4 regions of the Paenibacillus sp. FJAT-27812 genome follow, and region 1 is predicted to be linked to each of the others. Evidence: riboswitches for the same ligand, from Rfam matches in the RefSeq annotation. Region 1 holds a riboswitch; each other region holds the start of a gene.
What was found. Region 1 has a riboswitch for cyclic di-AMP ahead of ADU23_RS15715 (hypothetical protein). Riboswitches for the same ligand answer to the same signal wherever they lie in the genome.
Positions count from the first base shown of each region.

Region 2: it holds a riboswitch for cyclic di-AMP, as region 1 does, so the genes downstream of both, ADU23_RS19890 (APC family permease) here and ADU23_RS15715 (hypothetical protein) in region 1, are expected to answer to the same signal.
Region 3: it holds a riboswitch for cyclic di-AMP, as region 1 does, so the genes downstream of both, ADU23_RS13545 (C40 family peptidase) here and ADU23_RS15715 (hypothetical protein) in region 1, are expected to answer to the same signal.
Region 4: it holds a riboswitch for cyclic di-AMP, as region 1 does, so the genes downstream of both, ADU23_RS00800 (TrkH family potassium uptake protein) here and ADU23_RS15715 (hypothetical protein) in region 1, are expected to answer to the same signal.

Region 1 is NZ_LIGH01000001.1:3,715,721-3,720,064, reverse strand. Features, by position in the region: partial or broken gene kdpA (potassium-transporting ATPase subunit KdpA) at 1-1,160, opposite strand, end outside; gene kdpF (K(+)-transporting ATPase subunit F) at 1,180-1,245, opposite strand; gene ADU23_RS15715 (hypothetical protein) at 1,382-1,783, opposite strand; cyclic di-AMP (ydaO/yuaA leader) riboswitch at 1,902-2,073, opposite strand; cyclic di-AMP (ydaO/yuaA leader) riboswitch at 2,168-2,366, opposite strand; cyclic di-AMP (ydaO/yuaA leader) riboswitch at 2,762-2,925, shown strand; gene ADU23_RS15710 (hypothetical protein) at 2,932-3,360, shown strand; cyclic di-AMP (ydaO/yuaA leader) riboswitch at 3,406-3,567, shown strand; gene ADU23_RS15705 (hypothetical protein) at 3,573-3,998, shown strand; gene ADU23_RS15700 (hypothetical protein) at 4,098-4,344, opposite strand, start outside.
Region 2 is NZ_LIGH01000001.1:4,799,377-4,803,720, forward strand. Features, by position in the region: gene ADU23_RS19875 (NAD-dependent epimerase/dehydratase family protein) at 1-231, shown strand, start outside; gene ADU23_RS19880 (GIY-YIG nuclease family protein) at 239-1,345, opposite strand; gene ADU23_RS19885 (VOC family protein) at 1,508-1,918, opposite strand; cyclic di-AMP (ydaO/yuaA leader) riboswitch at 2,200-2,357, shown strand; gene ADU23_RS19890 (APC family permease) at 2,565-4,344, shown strand, end outside.
Region 3 is NZ_LIGH01000001.1:3,220,870-3,225,213, forward strand. Features, by position in the region: gene ADU23_RS13530 (heavy metal translocating P-type ATPase) at 1-404, opposite strand, end outside; gene ADU23_RS13535 (copper resistance D family protein) at 577-1,653, opposite strand; gene ADU23_RS13540 (ArsR/SmtB family transcription factor) at 1,838-2,203, shown strand; cyclic di-AMP (ydaO/yuaA leader) riboswitch at 2,389-2,527, shown strand; gene ADU23_RS13545 (C40 family peptidase) at 2,531-3,007, shown strand; gene ADU23_RS13550 (ABC transporter permease) at 3,520-4,344, shown strand, end outside.
Region 4 is NZ_LIGH01000001.1:180,063-184,406, reverse strand. Features, by position in the region: gene uvrC (excinuclease ABC subunit UvrC) at 1-575, shown strand, start outside; gene ADU23_RS00805 (CPBP family intramembrane glutamic endopeptidase) at 544-2,172, opposite strand; cyclic di-AMP (ydaO/yuaA leader) riboswitch at 2,419-2,623, shown strand; gene ADU23_RS00800 (TrkH family potassium uptake protein) at 2,710-4,050, shown strand; gene ADU23_RS00795 (potassium channel family protein) at 4,069-4,344, shown strand, end outside.

The DNA.
Region 1 (4,344 bases):
AACGGCGAGTATCGCATACATAAGCATGTTGATGAGGCCGACGCCCTTGCCGCCAAAGACGACATTCAGCATCATTTCGCCAAGCGGAACCAGGCCGCCGAGCGGCGTAAGCGTATCATGCATATTGTTAACGGTACCGGTCGTTGCTGCTGCCGTCACCGTAGTGAACAATGCGGACTGCGCGATGCCGAACCTTACTTCCTTGCCTTCCATACTGCCTTGCGAAGCATCGATGCCAAGCGCGCTCATCGCTGGATTGCCTGTTTTCTCTGACGTGTACGCTACGCTCAAGAACACGAGGAACAGGCACATCATCGCAGCGAATACGACCCAGCCCTGCTTTTTGTTTTTGGCGAATAAGCCGAACGCATACGGCAGTGATGCCGGCAATGCCCACATCGATAAAATTTGGATGACGTTTGTCAAAGGATTTGGATTTTCAAAGGGATGCGCCGAGTTGACGCCAAAAAATCCGCCGCCGTTCGTCCCCAAATGCTTGATCGATTCCAGTGAAGCGACAGGACCGATTGCAATTTGCTGCATCGCGCCCTCTAACGTTTTGACCGTCAAGGTTGGATCAAGTGTCTGCGGCACATGAAGGGCCACGAGCACAAGCGTAATAACAAAGGATACCGGAAGAAAGATCCGCGTATGTGCCTTGACGAAATCCTCGAAGAAGTTACCGATCGTTTTCCCTTTGCTTGTAATGCCGCGGACAAAGGCAATCGCCACCGAGAAGCCCGTTGCCGCTGACGTAAACATCATCATCATGAAGAGAAATACGATAGGGAGCTCTCTCCGCTGTAATGCTGCAGGTTCGTATTTGTGATAAAGCTGATGACCGTATTAAAGGTAAGCGTCGGCTCCATGCTTCCCATCCCATTTGGATTAAACGGAAGCGCGTTTTGCAAACGCAGAATCAAATAACTGAAAGCTACCAATATAATATTGGTTGCGATAAAGCTAAGGGCGTACATTTTCCAGCTCATGCCCTCGCGCCGTTTTAAACCAATAATTTTATAAATCAGCCGCTCAGAGCCTCCGAACACCTTGTCTAACCGATTTTGCTCATTCGAGAACACGTGATAGACATAGGTGCCTAACGGTTTTACTAGCAATATCAGAATCGCTATGACGATCAGCAATTGCAAAATATCCATTGTAGGTAATCCTCCTCCACTAAAACTTTTCCGGATGAATTAAGGCATATACGAGATAAACGAAAACAAACAAGGCCATTGCCATTACGATGATCATTGGCTTTCGCCCCCCGTTTGGTCGACAACGCTGCCGCACCAAGCTAAAAACCCGTAAAATAAACCGAAGCAAGCCAGCAAAGCGACGATCATATAAACATCTAGCATATTGTTTTCCTCCTGTATTATTTGTGGCTTAATAGAAAACCGACTTCGCCGTTTTGAGAATATACGATATGGTCTGCGCCCAGCCCTTTATAAATCGCCCGCGGATTCCACTGCTGCGTGATCACGTAGATCGGCTTGGCCGTCCATATCCGGCAGCAATGGACGAAGCGGCAGCTAAGCGCGAAGCTGCTCTCGAATATGAACACTTCACGAATCGGATAATGCGGCGGCTGCCAGCTTTGGCGATCATTCGTATTGATGTAATGAACGTTCATGATCCCCTGCTTGCGAAGCAGCTTCTCCTCCTGCTTGCTATTTGTCAACACGATAAATTTCATTTGATGAAACATTAACGTCCGTATAAATGATTTGCCAGATTCGTTGAACCCCGCAACGATAATATGCTCTTCTACCAACACCCGTATCCTCCATTTGGCAAAAATAGCAACAAAAAAGAAGCCTTGGGATAAGAGGTACCAATCCCGCGGCTTCTTATACCCCGCAGCTAAAATAAGCCGCGGGAAGCGCGATGGCTGTTGCCCCTCTCGAGTACACTTACGAGGTTAGCTGTCGGATTCGGGCCTGAGAGTTGCCCTACGCCTGGCTGCTGCCAAGCGATTCACCCCATGAAGCAGCAAGCGTGCTTACACGCCTTATGCTTCGTTGGTTCCCCCGTTCCTGCTGGTGCAGGATTCAGTAAATTTTAACCATTTTCTAGCAATTTCCCCGTTTTTGGGCAGTAAAAAACCACAGAGGCCTATGACACTCTGTGGTCGACTTTAATCGATCACAAGTTTCATCAATCCTCTCCAAGTCCACGCTTACGAGGTTAGCTGTCGGATTCGGGCGGTGAGAGTCGCCCTACTTTGACCGGTGTCCATGGCACCTGTCAAAGATTCACCCCTGCTCTGCGGCCGTTCGACTCTCACATCGAACATGCGCAAAGCTTATTTAGTGGTTCCCCCGTTTTCCGCATTCACGGAAACTCAGCGATCAGTAAATCGAAACTTATTAGTAAATCCTGTATCGAATCTTACTCCTCGCTATTGACACTGTAAAGAGAGTCCGCTGGCGAATTTAGCTAATTTCAGCCCTGCAGAACGTTTCGCAGCGCTTACATAGAATTCGATCTCGATATATCTCACTATTTCTACGCTTTACTCCTATTTTCGAAAATAGTGTCATTCACCCAACCACCGTTTATCAGTGCGAATTATCAGATTTTTCAAAAGGAGAGATTAGAAGAGGATGAACGAGTTTTTCGGTGAATGAAGCTGTTTTTACTGCATAAATGATTGTATATCTTGCAAAATGGCTTTACGATGCCCAATCCCGAAATACCACTGTTTTACAATAATCACAATCGGGTTTACTATAGACGGCAAGCCGATTTAGGCTAACTATTATCGCTGAATTTTTCATTTGAAAAAGCGGGGGAACCAATCGCGGACGGCAAAACAGCTTGTTCGCATGGGGTGAAACCGAAGCCAATTCGCTTCGGTAGGGCGTCTCTCTAGCCCGAATCCGGCAGCTAACCTCGCAAGCGAATTTGAGGAGAGATTATTGAATGACCACGCAAGCAGACATTTTTTCAGAAAAACTAGCAGCGCAGCCTGCAGACTCTATTATGATCAAACGAATCGAAATGTTTGTTCTGCCCTCCGTTTTGCCCGAGCCTTCCAGCTACCGGATTTGTCTCAAGGTGACGAGCGACATAGGCTTGGGCTGGAGTGAATTATTTATAAAACGATCCGAAAAACCATGCGACTGGACTAGATGGAGCAGCATGCTGCTTCGGTTCATCGGCATCTTCCCTCTCGCCGCGCCCTCCCTGCTCCAGCGGAATTCCATGATTAAGGACGAGCGCCTTGTGCATTTATTTGCTGCCGCGGCACCGGGCTTAGTCGGTACTCACTCATTTTGTCCATTCCGTAATCATGACTGGGATGAGGCTGTTTTATTCAAACAAGCAATCTCATACATTTCATTGTTTTAAATCAAAAGATTTACAGATAAGCAATTAAGGAATATAATGAAGAGTACAATATTAACGCTGAATTTTTCGATTGAAAAAACGGGGGAACCAACGCGAACGTTAACTAACGTCCCGCAAGGGGTGAATCCAGGGACTTGTAATCCTGGTAGGGCATTCTCTCTAGCCCGAATCCGACAGCTAACCTCGTAAGCGAGCAAAGGAGAGATTTATTCATGTTGACCAATTGTGCAAACCATCTGCACCATTTCACGGAACAGACCCCTTCTTTATCCGTCACACGAATCGAGCTATTCGTCATCCCTGCTCTCGCAGTCGATTCTGCAGGCTATCGCATTTGCCTTCGTTTAACAAGCAATCAAGGATTCGGATGGAGCGAGCTGTTTGCTAGCGATACCGAGGATTCGATTGACCTGGAACGTTGGAGCGATCTGCTTCAGAGCTTTATCGGCAGCGTCCCTCTTCCGCCGCTTCACCATTTCCAATACGACAAAACGGATGAGGACGGACGTATTCTCGACCTATTCGCCTCTGCAGTCAATCATGTTCTCGCACATTCCGCCGATTCGTCTCCGTACAACAGCGATCTTGAAGAATCTGTTTTGCGTCAACGCTCTGTCTCCTATGTTTCTTTGGATTAAATGATTTTATTGCAAAAAAAAGACAGTCCAGAACAAGCAACTAGGTTCTGGACTGTCTTGCTTTTTGCCTGCTATGTCCTCAGCTTCTGCAATGCCCGGTCAAGCAGCATCTGGCTGCCCTTCTCCGTAATTAGTACTTTGCGAACCATTGATGATAACATCCGCATGCCACCTTGTCGCCTCCACATAACGGTCATGGCTGAATCTGACCACATCAAGATATTCTTTTATCGCTTCTTCCACCGAGTAGCGCTCAATCGACAAAGAGTCATTCAAGTCCTCTAATACCTTATCTATGTCAACAGCGGACGGATCATTGAAGTCTTCATAGGCACTCCCAGTGAAT
Region 2 (4,344 bases), 1.1 Mb from region 1:
AAAAGCGCATATATGTTCCGTCCCGGCTACATTCATCCGACTAAAGGCTTGAAAAATGCCCATCGTTTTTATGGTGCATTTACGTGGTTGTACCCCGTCCTGCGCCGGCTTATTCCAAGGCATGTCATCACACTCAGCGAGCTTGGCAGAGCAATGATCCACATCGTGAGCAGAGGATATGAAACTTCCATCTTGGAGAGCAGGGATATGGCTAAGGTTGCTCAAAAATAAAGCGATTTTAAGGGACCGGCTGTTCCTGCCCGCAGCGAAGCCGCTCGATTCGATAGTCATAGTTGTATTTGCACAGCTGGAGCAAATCGAATTTTAGCCCGCGCTTCGGCTGTGTAATGGTGAGCAGCTTTTTCGTTTTTCCTCTAATGGCTGCACGCACAAGCTTCTGGTCATTTATGACGTTCACAATCAATTCATCAGGGCTATTCTCGGCGTAACGCGTCATAATGAACTGGTCATAAGCTGTTTCTACATCCGCAGATTTAAGTTCCAACATTTGAAAATCCCGCAGCATGCCTTCTTGAACCTTAGCTACCAGCACATGCGTTTCCCCGAAGTAAAGCACATCTTGATCGATGGCCGCCTCACGATCGACGATTTGCTTGTCAGATGCCTGCTCCAGATTGCGAATGCTTAGCAGCATCTGCTGCGCCTTCTCAAACTCCATTTTTGCCGCATAAGCCTCCATCTTCGCATAAAGCGTTTCGATCAAGCCTTGCCCACGATTAGCGAGAAGCTCGGACGCCTGCCTGGTATGCTCCAAATATTCACTTTTGGAAATTTTGCCTTCACAGACCCCGCTGCATTTGCCGATATGGTACAGCAGGCATACCTGCTTGGGCATCGTTTTGCAGGTGCGGAGGCCGTAATGCTCCGTTACGAATTCGAGCAAAGCGTCGCGAAAGCGGGCACTTTTGAAGGGACCCAGACGATGCAAGGGAAGGGAAGCGGAAGCAGCGGCGGTCTGACTTCGTTTCCGATTACGGTAATAAACATCGAGCCGAGGCAGGGGGTCTGCTGTAAGCTGCAAATAAGCATAGCCGCTATTGTCTTTTTTTAACGCACGATTATAGGGTGGCTTATGTATTTTGATTAAATTGTTTTCAAGCAGCAGGCTCTCTGATTCGTTATTTACAAGCACAACCTCAATCGATGATATTTCATCAACGAGCTGGGTTATTTTTCTAAGCGTATGATTTTTAGTAAAATAAGAGCGCAGCCTGCTCCGCAAATTTTTGGACTTGCCGACATAGAGAATACGGCCGTCAGCATCTTTCATGAGATAACAGCCAGGGCTTTGCGGGTAATCGCTGGCTTTGAATAAGAACGACATGATTCGCCATCCTCCTAATCGTATGCTATAGAATGAACCATCATGGGCACTATTCGACACCTCCGGGGACAAACCCTTGTTTTATTTTAGCTCCAAAGCAAAAAGAGACCGACCAGATTGATGGCCGACCTCCTCAAAGAAGCAAATAAATGGTGGATTGAATCAGGCTTGGCTCACTTCTTGCGCTGTAGTTATCATCCATTTGATTCCGAATTTATCTTCGATTTCACCGTATAATGAACCCCAAAATACCGGCTCCAACGGTTGGCTAATATGGCCGCCTGCTGCTAAATTGTCGAAGGCTTGCCGTGCTTCAGATTCCGTTTTGAACTCAAGTGCCAGATGAACGTTGTTTCCTCTAACTAGCGGCTCAAATACGGAATCCGACATGAAGAAATTAACGCCTCCAGCCCGTACACAGAGATGCAAAACCTTGTCCTTCAGCTCATCGCTGGCGTTTGACAATTGCCCGTGCGTCATCAGAGACTGGATCTCACCGCCTAATGCCTGGATATAAAACTCGGCTTGCGCTCTAGCATCCTCCGACTTGATAAAGGTTGTATATTTAGCCATTGTACTACATCCTTTCCTCCGCATATTGAGAAGTTATCCTTCTTTCATATTATCATACCGAACTGACCTAGGTTTCTTACGGATTGCTATGTTGAACGGGTAATTGCTATTGAGATAGAGAGCATAAGAGCGATACGAAAAGATTGTATGGGATGTAAGCGTTTAAATGGATTCATATAGCGGGATTTGAAATCAATTCGATTATTTATGTTCCTTTACAATATTTTTTGGAAGGAGTATGATTCAAAACGAGATCAATCACGATATCTTGTATAGCATATAAACCTTAATCGCTGAGTTCTGAAAAAGAAGCGGGGAAACCATAGAGTGCTGATCATACGATCTAATCTCAGGGGTGAATAACTTCATTTACGAAGTTTAGGGCGACTTTTGCGCCCGAATCCGTCAGCTAACCTCGTAAGCGTCCAGAAGAGGAATTATTCGCGTGCCTACCGATATTTTTTGGAGAAGCCGTGGGAAAGTCCTTACTTTCCTGCGGCTTTTTTTGTCCATTTTAGGATTGGCCTTCTGTTAGAGCGTTGGATGAAAAGGGTGCATAACAAATGAACATGCGAACATGCTAAAGGGAGAATGTACTCCAAGGACGTAAAGATTATCATCCAATGAATTGAAATGGGGCATCTTCATGGTTAGCAGATTTAAACGGTTATTAATCGGACGCCCGATGAAAAGCGCGGAAATTGAAGGCGAGAAGCTAAGCAAGCTTAAGGCGTTAGCTGTATTATCCTCCGATGCGCTGTCATCGGTTGCCTATGGTACAGAGCAGATTTTGATCGTGTTAATGGCTGTCGGATTTGCGGCAGTGTGGTATTCGATTCCGATCTCGCTGGCTGTGCTCGGTCTATTATTAGTTTTAATTTTATCGTATCGCCAAACGATATTTTCTTACCCGACAGGCGGCGGTGCCTATATCGTTGCCAAAGACAATTTAGGCGTCTCGACTGGTTTGCTGGCGGGCGGCTCGCTGCTTGTTGATTATATTCTGACTGTCGCTGTCAGCACGTCGGCTGGAACGGATGCCATTACCTCGGCCTTCCCATCGCTTCATGATCATAGAGTCAGCATTGCGTTAGTGATGATTCTGGTGCTGACGATTATCAATTTGCGGGGAATTACGGAATCCGCTTCCGTCCTCGCCATGCCTGTCTATTTGTTTGTAATCGCAATATTTGTGCTTATTATTTCCGGAATGATCAAATATGCAGCAGGCGGCATTCATGCGGCTGTGCCGGAGATGGGCTCGGCGGTCTTGAATATTAGTTTGTTTTTGTTGTTAAAAGCGTTCAGCTCCGGCTGCTCAGCGCTTACTGGCGTTGAAGCGATGTCGAATGCGATTCCTAACTTTAAACAGCCTGCTGACCGGAATGCGGCAAAGACGCTTATTATGATGGGGACTATTCTTGGCGCAATGTTTATCGGCATTAGTTTGCTAGCCTACTGGTATGGCATTGTCCCGAGCGAGAAAGAAACGGTCGTATCGCAAATCGCCAATGCCACATTCGGCAGAGGAGTCATTTATTACGGGATACAGGCAGTAACCGCTCTGATTTTATTTCTCGCAGCCAATACGGCTTACGCCGCATTCCCGCTGCTTGCCTTTATGCTGGCTAAAGATAAATATATGCCAAATATGTTTATGGCTCGCGGGGYTCGTTTGGGATTTTCAAACGGCATTATCATTTTAGGAATCCTATCCGCACTCCTTGTTATAACCTTTCATGGCAATACCGAAAATTTAATTCCGCTTTATGCGGTAGGCGTGTTTATTCCGTTCACCCTATCCCAGCTTGGGATGATGGTAAGATGGTTGAAGTTGAAGCCAAAAGGCTGGCTATCGCGGTTTGTTATTAACACGATTGGAATGCTGACGACGCTTGCGATCACATTGATCTTCATCATTACGAAGTTTAGCCACGTTTGGATGGTGTTTATTTTCCTGCCGATCGTCATCTTTATTTTCTATGGTATCCACCGTCATTACCGGAATATGGCTGATGAGCTGCGGATCAATATGGCAAATGATAAGCCGGTCATAAAAGGCAGTACGATTGTTGTTCCCGTAGCGGGCATAACACGTGTCGTTAATCACTCGCTCAGCTATGCCAAATCGCTAACCGATAACGTGGTTGCCGTATATGTGGGCTTCGATGACGAAGACATTGAACGCATGGAGAAGAAGTGGGAGGAATGGAACCCTGGCGTTCGGCTCATTGTGCTTCGTTCCAGCTATCGGAGCATCATTAGGCCGCTAATGCGGTTTATTGATACGATTGAATGGAAAACGGGAGAGACCGATCATATTACGATTCTCATTCCACAATTTATTACGAAGCATTGGTGGCATTATTTTCTGCACAACCAGACAAGTTTAATGCTCCGCGCCTATCTGTTTACGCAAAAAGATG
Region 3 (4,344 bases), 490 kb from region 1:
GCAAGCACGTACAAAATAATGACCGCTTGTTTGTCGAGTACGCCGTCAAGCAGCAATGCCGCGACATAAACAACGCCGGATGTAATGAGCAATTTCAGCATTTTCCCATTGCCGTCTTCATGGCTGTGGTCATGACCATGATCATGTCCATCATGCGTATGACCGTCATGATCATGGTGATTATGATTGTGCTCGGTATTTGATTCCGCGCTCGATTCGATGTAGGCATTGTCCGATTTTAAAATTTTTCTGACTTCGACCATGGAAATTTGCGGATTAACCGTTAATTTTCCTGAGTTATAGCTAAGCTTTGCATCATCGCCATGCTCCAATTGCTTGATCTCTTCCTCCATACGGAGGGCGCATCCGCCGCAGGACAGCCCCTTTATGCGATATTCATTCATACGTTAGCCTTCTTTCAAAATCAATATATGAATACTTGCTCATATAATATGCGAATCCAACATTTATGTCAAACTTATTCTCCCCAAATGTGACATAAAAACATAAAAAAACCATCGAGCTGTTTCTAAACAGTCCGATGGTATCATATTCGCAGGAAATGATCTCGTGCCTTTACTTAACAGATAAGAGTATACCGAGGAACGGAAGCAATATACCCATTAACATACTTGTGATAAATAGGCCGCGTTTTTCTCTTTTATATAGAGGAATCAGCATAGCCAGAGCAATGAGCCCGAGTGCGATCATCGCAAGCGGCGCAAAACCCCAGCTCCATTGCAGGTCTAAGGTTTGCATTTGGCCATGCAGCCGCTTAAATAACGGAGAAGGCGTCGGCAGCTCAAACTCGTCTTCATGCGGGGGCTCCTGTACGCCCATAAAGGCTGTAATGATAAGAACCGCAAGGGCTACAAACGTTTCAAGGCGAAGCCACCATAGCAGCTTGCGTTCATCTTTGCCATTATTCGTTAGCTTCGCCAGAAAACCGTTCATAAAGCCAAGAAGGAGAAGCGGCAGAAAGACAAGATGCTTGAGCAGAAGGGCTTCGCCGTAATTGATGCCCCATGAATTGATATATCCGTCAACGATAAGCGACATCATCACTAGCCCAGCGGCTATGATAAGCGCCATACTTACAATCGATAGCGGCGTAAACCAGCGGATAAAAGCGTTCCATCTCAGTTCGCCCCTTGTGAACCATGCTGCCAAGAGAAGCGTTCCAAGCCAAATCGATACGGCAGCGACATGGATGGATTGGGAGAGAAATCCCCATGTGGCGGAGAAACCGGTCGGGTGGCTTGCCCATCCGTGAGCAAGTATGCTGCATATCCAGGTGATGGCAAGCAGCCACTTGGTCCACTTATGCTGAAAGCCGCTTAATACCGTGATCATGTACATGACCGTACAGATGATAAGGTTCCAGATCCATGCGTTCCCGTAGTTGTAATCCTTTAATACGATGAGCAAAATTTGCACAAAGGACATATTTTCGGCAAAATCGCTGAGGACAATCGTTGTTCGTATGATTGACATAAACGAGAATAATGGAATGCCGAGAATCGCGTATTGGAATAAGTCCACTGGATATTTAATGGCTGGCTTTGAGCGGTCAGGAACGAATAAAAGACATATGTAACCGCCAGTAAAGGCAAAGGACAAATAAAGCAGTGTTTCGAAAAAGTAAATATACAAGGTTACCAGCTCCAAATTCCGTTTCGATGGTTAGTTTCTAAAGCATCATATCATAATTGGCAATAAATGAATGTATGCTCATATGACAAATGACCGAAAATTTGATATACAAGGATAGACTGCCTTAAACGTAATCTTTCTGATATAATGAAAAGTACGAATATAAAGGCGGTGGCAAAGAGAGATGGATCGAGTAGTGGAAGAACAATGCGACGATACTTGTTTAGGCACCGATATGAATCTGAATGTGTTAAATCAAGCAAAGCTGCAGGAGCAGACAGCGGTTGATTTGGCTGAGCTTTTTAAAGCGCTAGGTGATCCTACAAGGGTTAAAATGATACATGCTTTGCTGAACCATGAGTTATGCGTGCATGATTTATGCCTCGTACTCAGCATGGCGCAGTCCGCCGTTTCCCACCAGCTTCGCTATTTGCGCAATGTGAGAATCGTTAAGCGCCGCAAGGAAGGCAAGACGGTTTATTACTCCATTGATGATGACCATGTCAAAGAGATTTTTGTTCAAACCTTGAAGCATTTGGAGCACGCTTAAAAGCAAAGAGTAACTGTATGTAAATACGGATACTCTTTTTTTATCGGCTAGCTCGAGCACAGTTTTGGCATGAATAAATCAACTATTTGACAAACCAAAAGGAAAGATAATGAAAAATGAAAGGATTCTAATATAGATTTTGGAGGATTATGGCTGAAACAATCGAATTAAACTATACTATGTAGTCTATTTACGTGCCTAATTCTTTGTTTTTGTAAGAAACGGGGGAACCACCTAGGGTGAATTGCTCAAGGATTATCCTACAGCATAGGGATCTTCAACCGAACCCATAAGCTAACCTCGTAGGCAGCGAAGGGAGAAGCAGCTTTGAAAAGAAGTTTAGTCGTATTTTTATCCTGCATCATGTTATTGCTTGGCGGAGGGAGCGTGCTCGCTGAGAAGTCAGAGCGCTCGGTGCTTGACGCTTCAGTAGGCGATGTTATCGGAACTCCGTATAAATGGGGCGGCACAACGAATAAAGGATTTGATTGCTCGGGCTTTATTTTACATATTTTTAACCAGTTTGATGTGAAGCTGCCAAGAACATCCCAGTCTCAATCCGAGACGGGTACTGAGGTCAATAAAGATGAGCTGCGTGAGGGAGATCTTGTATTTTTTAATACAAGCGGAAAAGGAGTCTCCCATGCAGGCATTTACATAGGAGAAGGAAAGTTCGCTCATTCTTCTACAAGCAAAGGGGTTACGATTACGAAGCTGAGCGATAGCTATTATGAGAAGCGTTACGTAACGGCACGCCGAGTAATAACAGAGGATGCTTTTGCGGCAATGATGGAGTCGAAGTAAGGTGCCGCAGGTTATAACCGCAGAGGTTGAATAAGAGGCTGTGCAGAAGTTCATCGAACTTTTGCGGGGCCTCTTTTTTATGCCTTTTCAAAGTAGCGCAAGCGGCTGGCTAATTTGGAGGCGCTTTTTGAAGCTTTTTATGAAAACGCATACATGTCATTCTTGATTTCACCATTTTTGACTGTCCCGAAGGGGTGTCAGCCGCTTTAAATGCGATTGGTATATTTTGCGGATGCAGTAAAACCGGGGGTTTTCGGACAAAAATGACACATAATCGTTGTTGTCGGAATAGTCGGACTAGTTATTTTCCTTATATATCTTCATAAGAGTTATGCGCTTTCATGAAGATGGAAAACGACATATTTACGGGTTTTCCGTTTGTCGGCTATCGTTGTAATTGTAAGCGATAGCATTTGTGAAATCCTAATCGCCAAACACAAACAAGAACAATAATTACGAAACGGGGAAGGAGTGATTCTATGCAGGAGGTTAAACGTATTGCAACGGGCAGCATGCTGAAGCCGGGCAAGATGAAGAGCAGAGTGGGGAAAAGATTGTTTCAAAATTGGGAGCTGTATCTATTCATCGCCCCCGCCTTTTTCTACTTTCTTATTTTCTCTTATCTTCCGATGTATGGCATACAAATTGCGTTCAAAAACTTTATACCGACAAAAGGGATTTTAGGAAGCCCTTGGGTAGGTTTTGATCATTTTGTCCGATTTTTTGATTCTTATTACTTCTGGGACTTGATATGGAACACTTTGAGCATTAGCCTGTATGAACTGGCTATCGGGTTTCCGATTCCGATTATTCTGGCGCTTGCCTTCAATGAGATTAAGGGCGGCTTCTTTAAGAAGATGGCTCAGACCGTCACTTATGCGCCGCATTTCATTTCAGTCGTCGTTATGGCGGGTATGATCATTACGTTCCTGTCGCCTTCGTCAGGGATTGTCACGCACCTGCTTCAATGGCTAGGGTTTGACGCACCTGATTTTCTGACTGATCCGAGATGGTTTAAGACGATGTATGTGCTCTCAGGTGTATGGCAAAGCGCAGGCTGGGGTACGATCATATACTTGGCAGCGCTATCAGGCGTAGATCCAGGCCTGCATGAAGCAGCGATTATTGACGGAGCTTCACGGTTCCAACGGGTGCGTCACATTAATATTCCGACGATTGTCCCGACGATGACCATATTATTAATTTTAAATATGGGAAGTCTTCTAGGAGTAGGGTTTGAGAAAATTTTATTGCTGCAAAACTCGCTGAATATGGGAGCATCCGATGTCATTTCGACATTCGTGTATCGTTCAGGCCTTGTCGATGCCCAGTACAGC
Region 4 (4,344 bases), 3.5 Mb from region 1:
ATGGCAAGCCAGACCGCAAGGAATACCGCAAATACAAGGTGAAAACGGTAAAAGGTCCCGATGACTATGAAACGATGCGGGAGGTCATCCGGCGCCGTTATGAGCGTGTACTCAAGGAGGAGCTGGCGGCTCCGGATTTGATCGTAGTCGATGGCGGCAAGGGACAAATATCGGCGGCGCTTGATGTGCTGGAGAATGAGCTTGGTTTATTCATTCCGGTATGCGGCCTCGTGAAGGATGCGAAGCACAAAACGGCGCAGCTTATGACGGGTGATCCTGCCGAGATCGTACCTTTGCCGCGAGACAGCCAAGAGTTTTATTTGCTGCAGCGCATTCAAGACGAGGTGCATCGATTTGCGATAACGTTCCACCGCGAGCAGCGCGGCAAGTCTATGGTCGAATCGAAGCTTGACTCGATTCCGGGCATCGGTGAGAAGCGACGCAAGCTTCTGCTGAAACATTTTGGCTCGATCAAAAAAATAAAAGAGGCCTCAGTCGAAGACTTTCGGCCCCTATCTATTGGTGATAAACTAGCTTCGCAAATTATAGCTGCTCTAGGGGAGGAGTCGTCGTAACAGACGGCTTCTTCTCTTTTTTGTGGCTCAAATATTTGAGAACAAAGGCAATCAGCACCGGCAGCACCGAGAAGAAGATCGCCGAGATGATATTTGGCGCTGTGCCAATCGTCAGCAGCGATAATCCGACCGCTACGCTGTTGAAGATCGCATGGGTGAACATGGACGTAATCAAGCCGTATCGGACGAAAATAAAGCTGAATATGAGCCCGATAATCATCAGCTCGATCAATCTTGTCGAGGACGGATAGAACGGATACATGACGTGTCCGAGCGCCCAGAAGAAGGTTGGAAGCAGCGCTGCGGCAAACGTATTTTTGAACCATTTGCGGAATAATCCGATACCGAAGAAGCGGAAGACAGCTTCCTCCGAAATCGCAGCCGCCCAAGCAAGCACTGGCATGAGCCATAAAATGCTCATGTTGTAAGGAGACTGCGTAGCGTCCGACGTATCCCAGGTGCCAATGGTCAGCCTTAAAGCGATGAAGATGACGGATTGCAGCGCGAACAAAATAATCGCGAATAAATAGGCGAGGCCAACGCTGCGCCATACATGGTCACCATAGCCTTTTTGCCCGAAGCGCGGCCATAATGCGCGGCCCTGTGCCTTCCATAAGCCATCGCCTGCGATTAATGAAATATAAATCGCGCCGGCCATTGGAATGGTTAGCAGCACCGTTACGACAGCCGTAACCGTCGTAGTCGCTCCGGCCATATCAGCCTCGCCCATCGAGGCCCGAATGCCGTCAAGCACATTCAGATTCATGATGATATAGGTGATAAAGTAAATGATGGTCAATATGATTCCATATTTGAAGGAAGTGAATTTCCGGTACAGAACGGCATAGATGATCGCCAAGATGAACAGAACGAAACTCATGAACAAGTAACCGAAGCCGGTAAGGAAACCAGCTATTTTGTCTTGATTTTTCACATAGCTGACATAATCATCCGGGGCGGCAAAGGCGGGCTTATATTTGGTTATGACCGTGCGCCCATCAACGGTTCGCGCGTCGATATGGATCGTTAATTTTGCGTCCTTAATGGCATAATCCGTTTTTGGCTGGCCCTGCCAATCTCCGTTGTCCAATATTTGATTGCCTTGAAATTCAACCCCGCTGAAGCTTTGATTCGTTAGGAAAGCGATAGCTTCCTTCGTTTTATCTGCGTCCGACAGCTCCTCGCCATCGATTAGAAAACGCCATGCCACAATTTTTTCGCTTTGCATATGTACGTAAACGAAGCCGCTGCCGCCGCCAATAAATTTCAAATCAACTTGGAACGTATCTGTCGGGAAACTAGAGTCGTATTTGTCAGCATACGTTTTGGTCAGTTTATTTTTGGATAAATAACCGTTCATGATTTTATCGGTTTGGTGGACGGCTTTAGCCGATTTCACCGTCAGTCCTGTCTGTTTCTCCGCGAAAGCGGCCGCGCGGCTCTCAGCGGTCGACTTCTCAATTACCTTTGTGTTTAATTCGCCGGATGCGATGGATGCGAACATGGGAGCGATGTCTACGGCTGCATAAATAATAAAGCAAGCAATCGCTGCCCATAAAAAACGTTTCCATTCGTTAGGCTTGATAGAATCAATCATGGATTCACCCCTACTGTCTTTATAATGAGTAGCTTATGACAATACATTAACATATTAATCCCTGAATTATCCAATGGAGATGACCGCTTGCACACAAGAAACAGCGAAATAACGATGTCCAGCAAGCTTGGAGCTTGCTGCTTCATTCCATTGCCCTAATTTGAGCAAATATCGTCCCTTTTGTCATATCTATCACCTTTATATCGGGACTGATTTGGGATTATAATCGTTAACGTCATACTAAATTGAATAGCACAGCCGAATTTCCTAAGGAAAACGGGGGAACCATAAAGTTGTCAAATGAGTGGAACAAGCTGCAAGCAAAAGCGGTTCAAATTTGGCGGCATGGGGTGAATTTTAGCGGAGGAGCATGATCTCTTGCCGCCGAATAGGGCTGCCTGTCCAGGCCCGAATCCGACAGCTAACCTCGTAGGCGTATTGGAACAGGACTCATCGCACAGAGCACTTGAGTTTCCAGTGCTTTTTTTTATGCTTAAAAACAAGCAATTATGATAAAACAAAAGAAGAAGGTAGCGGATGAAGATAGATTGGAATGTGCTCAAGTGGTCGCCGCCGCGCATATTGGTTAGCGGATTTGCGCTTATTATTTTACTAGGTGCCGTATTATTATCCATGCCATTTGCATCGGCAAGCGGCGAGAGGCTGCCGTTCATCGATGCGCTGTTCACGGCGACGTCAGCGACATGCGTAACGGGGCTGGTTGTCGTAGATACGGGTACATATTTCTCCGTCCCCGGACAGGTCATTCTCATGTGTCTATTTCAGCTCGGCGGACTTGGCTTTATGACGATGGCCACGCTGGTTGCGCTAGTGCTGCGCAAAAAAATTTCATTGCGAGAGAGGCTGTTGCTGCAGGAAGCGATGAATCAATCGAGCATGGAAGGCATCGTTCGGCTTATTAGACGGGTCATTGTATATTCGCTTGCGATAGAATTTGTGGGGTTCACGTTATTCTCCTCCCGGTTTGCGTTCGATATGCCCTTTGGCAAAGCGTTGTTTTTTGGCGCATTCCATGCGGTTTCTATGTTCAACAATGCGGGATTCGATATTTTTGGCGGCTATAGAAGCTTAACGATGTATGTATCGGATCCCATTGTTAATATAGCGGCAATGATGCTTATTATAACCGGCGGATTGGGTTTTGTTGTCATGTCGGATCTGATGGAGTACCGCAAAAACCGCAGGCTGTCGCTGCACAGCAAGGTTGTATTGTCGATGACGGGAGCCTTGATTGCAGTAGGCACTATCGTGATTTTTATATTTGAATTTTCCAATACGAAGACGCTTGGCTCGTTGGATTGGGGAGGCAAAATTTTATCCTCCTTCTTCCAGTCGGTCACGCCGCGGACGGCAGGAGCCAATACGCTTGATTATACGGCTTTGCGGCAAGCGACGATGTTTTTTACGATCATCCTGATGTTTATCGGCGCATCGCCGGGCTCGACAGGCGGCGGCATCAAGACCACAACCTTTACGACGCTGGTCGGAGCGGTTATTGCGATGATTCGCGGTCGCGAGGATATTGTCATGTTCCGGCACCGGCTTGGCAAAGACAGAATTTTCAAGGCGCTGACGATTACATTAATCTCGTTAGGTTTAGTTATTATTGTGACGATGACCTTGTCAATGACAGAGGATCAGGCGTTCATTAAATTATTATTTGAAGCAACCTCTGCGTTCGGTACGGTAGGATTGTCGATCGGCGTCACCCCGGAACTCAGCACAGTAGGGAAAATAGTCATTGCATTAACGATGTTTGCCGGACGGCTTGGGCCATTGACATTAGCTTACGCGCTGGGGCCTCGCACAGAAAAAGAATTGTACCGGCATCCTGAAGGCAAAATTACGATTGGATAGGGGAAGCTGCAAGTGGGTATGAAGAAGAAACAATTTGTCATAATAGGTTTAGGAAGGTTTGGCTCAAGCTTAGGCAGAGAACTCATCGAGCTAGGCAATGAGGTGCTTGGCATCGATAAGGACGAGGAGGCCGTTCAGGAAATGAGCGGCGTTCTGACCTATGCGGTATCTGCGGACTGTACGGACGAGGAAACGCTTCGTTCGCTTGGCGTGCGCAACTTTGACTGCGGCGTCGTCGCCATTGGCGATGACATTCAAGCAAGCATTTTAACGACCATCCTGCTTAAGGATTTA